2 linked regions of the Paraburkholderia fungorum genome follow. The protein of the gene in region 1 interacts with the protein of each later gene in a pairwise test. Links are inferred from orthologs where the notes say so. Each region holds a gene or a part of one and is shown on either strand. Other genes may lie near its edges. The genes, in order: dnaQ and dnaE.

Region 1 (3,305 bases):
CCCATGCGTTCGCGAGGCGCGCGGCCGGCGCGACGAAGCCGAGCGACATCGCCACGGTCACCGCGATATACACCACCGAGCCGATCCCGACGACTGCGCCCATCAACGGCCAGTGCCAGCCGAGCAGCACGGTCGCGCCCACCAGCATGACCAGCGACGGGAACAGGGCAATCAGCAAGGTGTCGTTGAGCAGGTCGAGCGCCCACATGCCGCGCGTGATTTTGCGGACGGTGGAGCCGGCAAAGCTGTTGGCGTGCCAGTCGGTCGAAAAGCGTTGCACGCGATGAAACGCGTTGGCCGCGATCTCGCTCATCATCTTCAGCGTGAGCCGAATGATGTTGAAGTACATGCCCTGGCGGAGCAGCGTGGCGCTCAGGCCGAGCGCGCTCAATACGCAGAACGCAGTGATTGCTGCGTGCAGCGCAACTGCGTCGCCCGCCGGGCCGGACGCGATGGCATCGGCGAGGCGTCCGGCGAACAGTGGCGTGAGCACGTCCGCGAGGGCCGCGAACAGTACGAGCGCTGCGATGACGAAGATTCGCCACGGCTGTTGCGCCCAGTGAAGGAAGGTGAAGCCGAGGACATCCTTGAAGGCTTGTCCGCGAAAGTCGAGTTTTTTGTTAGCCATTTGCCACGACCCGATGACGCGCGAGCGCACCGAGGTTCCAGTCAGAAGCGAAAGGACGAGACAGTCAAAGCATGCCGGGATGCGATGGCAACGGAACGACGGACTGTCTGGATTTTGTGCGGCTAGCCTGTTGAGGCGAGGCCGCTTGAGCGACGATGCAACGACTTGTTAAGGTCGTGACGGCGATCGCGGGACCATGTGTGGGAAAGCGATATGCACTGCGGACATGTGGCGCCTCCCTATGGTCGAATGAAGTGGTGGAGAAAGCAGATGGGGCGAATGCCCGAAAGCTGACTATATCAGCAGTATTTGGCTGCCGCAATTGTACGAAGTTACGGTGTTGACTGCGAAGTCGGACGGTGCAAGGGCGTTGAGTCCGATTGTCTGGGCTGCTTTGAGGACCGCGACGTCGACCGAAAAATAGAAAAGGGCTCACGTATTTCTACGTGAGCCCTTTAATCTTCGGTGATCGACACACCAAAATTCTGGTGGGTAGTACTGGGATCGAACCAGTGACCCCTGCCGTGTGAAGGCAGTGCTCTACCGCTGAGCTAACCACCCGAAGAGATTCAAATTATGTCAGGAATTTTTACCCCTGTCTAGTACTTTTTAAGCGGTTTGCTCATCCGTTGTCGATACGGTTTCAACGCGCCATACGCTGGTGCCTTTGATCTGCTTATCGAGACCGTCGAGTACCGACTGGTGCGCGGCAATTTCGTCGTCGCTGGCGGCAATGACAACGAGGTCGAGCGAGTCGAGCGCAACCCGCGGCGCATTTGCGTCGCCGCCGGCGTGCGATTCGCCAAGCATGTCGATGACCAGGCTTTCCTGGCCGCGTGTCATCGCCAGGTAGACTTCGGCGAGCAGCTCCGAGTCGAGTAGTGCGCCGTGCAGCGTACGGTGCGCGTTGCTGATGCCGAAGCGGTCGCACAGCGCATCGAGCGAATTGCGCTTGCCGGGGAACATCTGTTTCGCGCGTGCGAGTGTGTCGATGATCTCGCCGCAATAGGTGCTCACTTTCGGCAAGCCCAGCAGTGCGAATTCTGCGTCGAGAAAGCCGATGTCGAACGGTGCGTTGTGGATGATCAGGTCCGCGCCTTGCACGAAGTCGCGAAACTGATCGGCGATTTCGGCGAACTTCGGTTTGTCACTCAGAAACTCCGTGGTCAAACCGTGGACGGCCAGTGCGCCCGGGTCGCTGTCGCGTTCCGGGTTGATATAGAAGTGCAGGTTGTTGCCGGTGAGCCGGCGGTTCACCAGCTCGACACAGCCGAGTTCGAGAATCCGGTCGCCGGTACGGGCATTCAGGCCGGTAGTTTCGGTATCGAGGATGAGTTGACGCATGTCGGAATAGCCTGCTTCAGAAAATGTGCAGCGGAAAATATACGGCGAAGAAATGACCCAGGAGAGGGGCGCGAATTTAAGCCGCGCCCTCCGCAACAGTCATCACATTTGCGTGAGTGACGCGACGCCGCGATTGGCCAGTTGATCGGCCCGCTCGTTTTCCGGGTGTCCATTGTGCCCACGCACCCAGCGCCATTCGATCTCGTGTTGCGCGACGAGCGCGTCGAGCCGTTTCCACAGATCGGCATTCTTCACTGGCTGTTTAGCCGCCGTGATCCAGCCTTTCTTCTTCCAGCCGTGAATCCATTCGCTGATGCCTTTCTGCACATATTGCGAATCGGTGTGCACGACGGCCTTGCAGGGGCGCTTCAGCGCTTCGAGTGCGCCGATCACGCCCATCAGCTCCATGCGATTGTTGGTCGTGTTGGCTTCGCCGCCGAACAGTTCCTTTTCCTGGTCGCCGAAGCGCAGCAGCGCACCCCAGCCGCCTGGGCCGGGATTGCCCTTGCAGGCGCCGTCGGTATAAATATCGATGAGATCGGAAGTCATTGAGTGTGATTGCGAGTATTCGGTGAGGCGGCGGACGCCAGGCCCGCGGCGAGAACAGGTTTTTTCACTTTCAGCGGACCGACGAGACGCATGCCGGGCACGCGCTTGATCGCCTTGATCATGTAGGTGGCGCCGAAAATCGGCCACCAGCGGTCGCCGGCGGCTTCCATGAACGCGTAGCGGGACAGCCACTGGTCGCTGCCGAGCGGCGGACGATAGCAGCCGAAGCGCCCCCGTTCAAGGTCGAAACCCAGCAGCTTGATCCAGTCTTTCAGCCGCGTGAACGCGATCAGGTCGACGGCGGCGGGCACGAACGGCCGGCCGGTCATCTTGCCGACCGACTGCCGCGCGCCCCACAGCGACAGCGAGTTGAAGCCGAGAATGATCAGCTGGCCTTCGGGCATCAGCACGCGCTCGGCTTCGCGCAGCAGCCGATGCGGATCGCTCGTGAATTCCAGTGTGTGCGGCATCACGATCAGATCGACGCTTTGGGCTTCGAACGGCAAATCCAGCAAATCGCACCATACCGCGCTGCGTCCGGCTGGCGCGGGCAAGCCGGCGGGCGAAAACGAAGGGGCGGCGGACAGCGGCACCGCGCCATTGCCGGAATAACGCGACGGGCCGTGCGGAAACGTGTATGGAGCGCTGGCTCCGCTCGCGGCATCGAGCACGAGGCCGCGGCAGGGCATGCGGTTTTCGCGCAATGCGTCGAGCTGCGGCAGGCCGAGTTGCAGCGCATGATAGCCGAACACGTCCGACACCACGCGGTCGAGCTGGGTTTGTT
Region 2 (4,375 bases), 1.5 Mb from region 1 along the record:
GGACCTACCTGTTACGGCGCGGCTTTCTGGACGGCCGCGCGGGTTTCATGATCGCGGTATTCAATGCGGAGACGGTGTATTACCGGTTTTTGAAGCTGGCGCGGTTGGGGGAGAAGGGATAGCGGTGAGGTGGGTTGAGGAGCGTGGGGGCAACGCGGTTTGCCCCCTTGCAGACCCGGGCGCTACGCGTGGAACGCACCGGAGCCGGAATAAGCCACTAAGTCCTTACCTCGCCTATTACCTCACTCGAACCTGAGTCTGTAAAGACTGAGCCTGAGCCTGAGCCGAAGTCCGGGTCCGCGCGAAAACACAGACACGGACACCGCCCCGACCAACCCGCCCACCGTCAATAAACAATCTCGATCGAGCTTCCTGCAAACTCACCGCGCAACGCCGCGAGCAGTTCGTCGGTCGGCTTCACGCGCCAGGCGTCGCCCAGGCGCATCTCGCCTTCGGCGTTTTCGCTGCGATAAACCACCTGCACCGCCAGCCCGTTAGGAATCTGCACCGCCTGACGCTGACGGTCACCATACCCGCCACCATTACGCCCGCCTCCGCCGCCACGCGACGAAACCGCCGGCGCCGCTGCTTGCGGCTCGTCCTTACCCGCGCTATGCGCTTCGAGCACGCGACGCAATGCCAGCGCGTCGGCATTGCCGTTCATCTGCACCTTGACGGCCTCGGCATAACGGCAGCGCGCGCGGCCGAGATCCATCACCGTTTCGACGGTAAAGCGGATGCCGCCCGTGAACGCGTCGTTCCGCGCCTGCCCCTGGACGACCAGCAACTCGTCTTCCTTGAACAGATGCTTGTGCGCCTCGAACGTCTCGTTGAAGACCGTCACTTCGCATTGACCCGTGCCGTCGTCGAGCAGCGCGATCAGCATCTTGCCGCGCTGGGTCATCTGCGTGCGCATCGACGCGATCACGCCCGCGACCAGCTTGTCGCGCCCTTCCTTCAACTCGCCGATTTTCTGACGCACGAAGCGCCGCACTTCGCTCTTGTAAGCGTCGAACAGGTGGCCCGACAGATAGAAGCCGAGCGCGGCCTTCTCTTCCTGCAGCTTCTTCTTTTCCGGCCATTCCGGCTCGTCGACCAGTTCATGACCTTGCGACGGCGCGTCGCCCATGTCGAACAGGCCCGCCTGCGACGCATTCGCGGCCGCCTGCTCGGCGGCTTCCATCGCGAGCGAAACGGATGCGATCAGTTGCGCGCGATTCGCGTGCAACGTGTCGAACGCCCCGGCGCGGATCAGCGCCTCGATCGTGCGGCGATTGACGACGCGCCGGTCGATCCGGTTGCAGAAATCGAAAATGTCGATAAACGGACCGTCTTCACGCGCGCGCAGAATTTCTTCGATCGCGTTCTGACCGCTACCCTTGATTGCGCCGAGACCGTAACGGATCGTCTTCGACTTCTTGCCGTCAGGTTCCGCGACCGGCTCGAAGCGATACGCGGACTGGTTCACGTCCGGCGGCAACACGGCCATCTTGTTCGTCAGACAGTCTTCGAACAGGATCTTGACCTTGTCAGTGTCGTCCATGGCGAGCGACATATTCGCCGCCATGAATTCGGCCGGATGGTGAGCCTTCAGCCACGCGGTGAAGTACGCGAGCAGCGCATACGCGGCCGCGTGCGATTTGTTGAAGCCGTAGCCCGCGAACTTCTCCATCAAGTCGAAGATTTCGTCGGCCTTCTCAGCGGTCAGACCGTTCTTCGCGGCGCCCTGGCGGAACAACTCGCGATGCTCGGCCATTTCCTCGGCCTTCTTCTTACCCATCGCGCGACGCAGCAAGTCGGCGCCGCCCAGCGAATAGCCGCCGATAATCTGCGCCATCTGCATCACCTGCTCCTGGTAGACCATGATGCCGTAGGTCTCTTTCAGAACAGATTCGACGCGCGGGTCCGGATACTCGACCACTTCGCGACCATGCTTACGCGCGCAGAAGCTCGGGATCAGGTCCATCGGGCCCGGACGGTACAACGCGACCAGCGCGATGATGTCTTCGAAACGGTCGGGCTGCGCGTCTTTCAGCATGCCCTGCATGCCGCGGCTTTCCAGCTGGAACACGGCGACCGTATTCGCTTTCTTCAGGATCGAGAACGACGCGGGATCGTCGAGCGGCACCTGACCGAGCGACCAGTCCTGCTTCGACGGATCGAGACGGCGGATATAGCGCTCGGCCCAATCCAGAATGGTCAGCGTGGTCAGACCCAAAAAGTCGAACTTCACGAGACCGACGGCTTCGACGTCGTCCTTATCGTACTGACTCACGACGCCGCTTTCGTCGCCCTGCGTGTATAGCGGACAAAAATCGGTCAGCTTGCCCGGCGCGATCAGCACACCGCCCGCGTGCATGCCGACGTTACGCGTGAGGCCCTCCACGCGCTGCGCGAGTTCGAGCAGTTGATGCACTTCGTCTTCGTTGTCGAAGCGCTCCTGCAACAGCGGCTCTTCCTTCATTGCGTCGGCAATCGTGACGTGCTTGCCGGGCTTGAACGGAATCAGCTTCGCGATGCCGTCGGTGAACATGTAGCCGAGATCGAGCACCCGGCCGATGTCGCGCACCGCCGCCTTTGCCGCCATCGTGCCGAACGTCGCGATTTGCGACACCGCGTCCGCGCCGTATTTCTCTTTCACGTACTGGATCACGCGATCGCGGCCGTGCTGGCAGAAGTCGATGTCGAAGTCGGGCATCGAGACCCGTTCCGGATTCAGGAAACGTTCGAACAGCAGGTTGTAGCGCAAAGGATCGAGGTCGGTCACGCCGAGCGCATAAGCGACCAGCGAGCCCGCGCCCGAACCCCGGCCCGGCCCAACCGGCACGCCGTTGTTCTTCGCCCAGTTGATAAAGTCCGCAACGATCAGGAAGTAGCCCGGAAAGCCCATCTTGATGATCGTGCCGCACTCGAAATCGAGGCGCTGGTAATAAGTCTCGCGCTGTGCAGAGCGCTCGGCTTCGTCCGGATAAAGCTGTTCGAGACGCTTTTCGAGGCCCTCTTTCGACAACTGCACGAGATAGTCGTCGAGCGACATGCCGTCGGGCGTCGGGAACAGCGGCAGTTTCGGCTTGCCGAGTTCGAGCGTGAGATTGCAGCGTTTTGCAATTTCGACCGTATTGGCGAGCGCCGACGGAATGTCCGCGAACAGCGCAGCCATTTCCTCCTGCGTGCGGAAATACTGGTCACCCGTAAAGCGCTTCTGGCGACGCGGATTCGCGAGAATGTCGCCTTCGGAAATACACACGCGCGCTTCGTGCGCGGTGAAATCGTCGGGCGTCATGAACTGCATCGGGTGCGTGGCGACCACCGGCAATTTCAGCGACGCCGCCAGCGCAACCGCCTGCTGCAGGTAATGCTCACCGCCCGGCTGACCGCTGCGCTGCAACTCAATGTAGTAGCCGTTCGGAAACACCTTCGCCCAATGCAGCGCATTGCGCTTCGCCGCTTCTTCATTGCCTGCGGCAAGCGCGAGACCAACGTCGCCCTGCTGTGCACCGGACAACGCGAGCAGACCTTCGCCGAGACCGGATTCGAGCCAGCCTGCTTCGACTTCCGCGCGTCCACGGTATTGATTCGTGAGCGATGCCTTGCTCAGCAATTCGCACAAATTCAGGTAACCGCGCCGGTCTTTGACCAGCAGCAGCAAACGGGAAGGCTTATCGCGGTCGTCGGGATTGGTGATCCAGACGTCGCAGCCGGCAATGGGTTTGACCCCTTTGCCACGGGCTTCCTTATAGAAACGGACGAGGCCGAACGCGTTGCCGAGGTCGGTGAGGGCGAGCGCTCCCTGACCGTCTTTGGCCGCGGCCTTGACGACGTCGTCAAGGCGCACGATGCCATCGGCAATCGAGAATTCGGAGTGGACGCGGAGATGAACGAAGCGGGGATCTGACATGGGCGACATTGTAACTCCAGCCTCGCGGAGTTTTCAGGCCGGAACGCCACGTTGGCCGTTCGGCCTGGGGCACCGATGCGTCACCGCACCGCAGCCACTTTAATCACATGTCTGCGGACGTTACTCACAGCCGTTCGCGGCAATTTTTTCCGCAAGTTAGTGCGCGCTTTGCTCTAGCGCAAACCCCTGGCCATTTGGCCGGGTCGGGGAAAACGTCAGGTTGAGGGATAATAGCGGTTTCGCCTATTTCGACTTGGCCGCGCCGGGCCGACTCCCAATGCGGGGTCTGAACGCGAGCGCCTGAATACGCGCCGCTCTCTGCGACGCCGGCCACTTCTTACCGCTGGACACACATGAGTATCGTCAATCTCTCCGCGTACTATTTCGCGACCATTGAAGACACCGCCGCATGGCGCGCGCCGGTCACCGAACGCTGCAATGCGCTCGGCCTGCGCGGCACCGTTCTGCTCGCGCCGG

Evidence for each region.
Region 2: the proteins of dnaQ (region 1) and dnaE interact in binary tests that used the Escherichia coli proteins (3 or more experiments, as listed by UniProt). The link is inferred for Paraburkholderia fungorum from one-to-one orthologs.

Annotation. Positions count from the first base shown.
Region 1 is NZ_FNKP01000001.1:2,833,403-2,836,707, reverse strand. Bases 106-3,099 are described here. They hold dnaQ (DNA polymerase III subunit epsilon), read right to left. Parts: upstream 1,973-3,099; coding sequence 1,238-1,972; downstream 106-1,237. Other genes in these bases: BLS41_RS12425 (class I SAM-dependent methyltransferase), read right to left, coding at 2,518-3,099; rnhA (ribonuclease HI), read right to left, coding at 2,075-2,521; BLS41_RS12445 (ABC transporter ATP-binding protein), read right to left, coding at 106-628. In the rest of the region: more of BLS41_RS12445, read right to left, coding at 1-105; more of BLS41_RS12425, read right to left, coding at 3,100-3,305. UniProt on the Escherichia coli protein: DNA polymerase III is a complex, multichain enzyme responsible for most of the replicative synthesis in bacteria. The epsilon subunit contain the editing function and is a proofreading 3'-5' exonuclease.
Region 2 is NZ_FNKP01000001.1:1,341,429-1,345,803, reverse strand. The notes cover bases 147-4,210. They hold dnaE (DNA polymerase III subunit alpha), read right to left. Parts: upstream 3,908-4,210; coding sequence 347-3,907; downstream 147-346. Also shown: BLS41_RS05935 (glycosyltransferase family 2 protein), read left to right, coding at 1-122; BLS41_RS05925 (sulfurtransferase), read left to right, coding at 4,252-4,375. UniProt on the Escherichia coli protein: DNA polymerase III is a complex, multichain enzyme responsible for most of the replicative synthesis in bacteria. This DNA polymerase also exhibits 3' to 5' exonuclease activity. The alpha chain is the DNA polymerase catalytic subunit.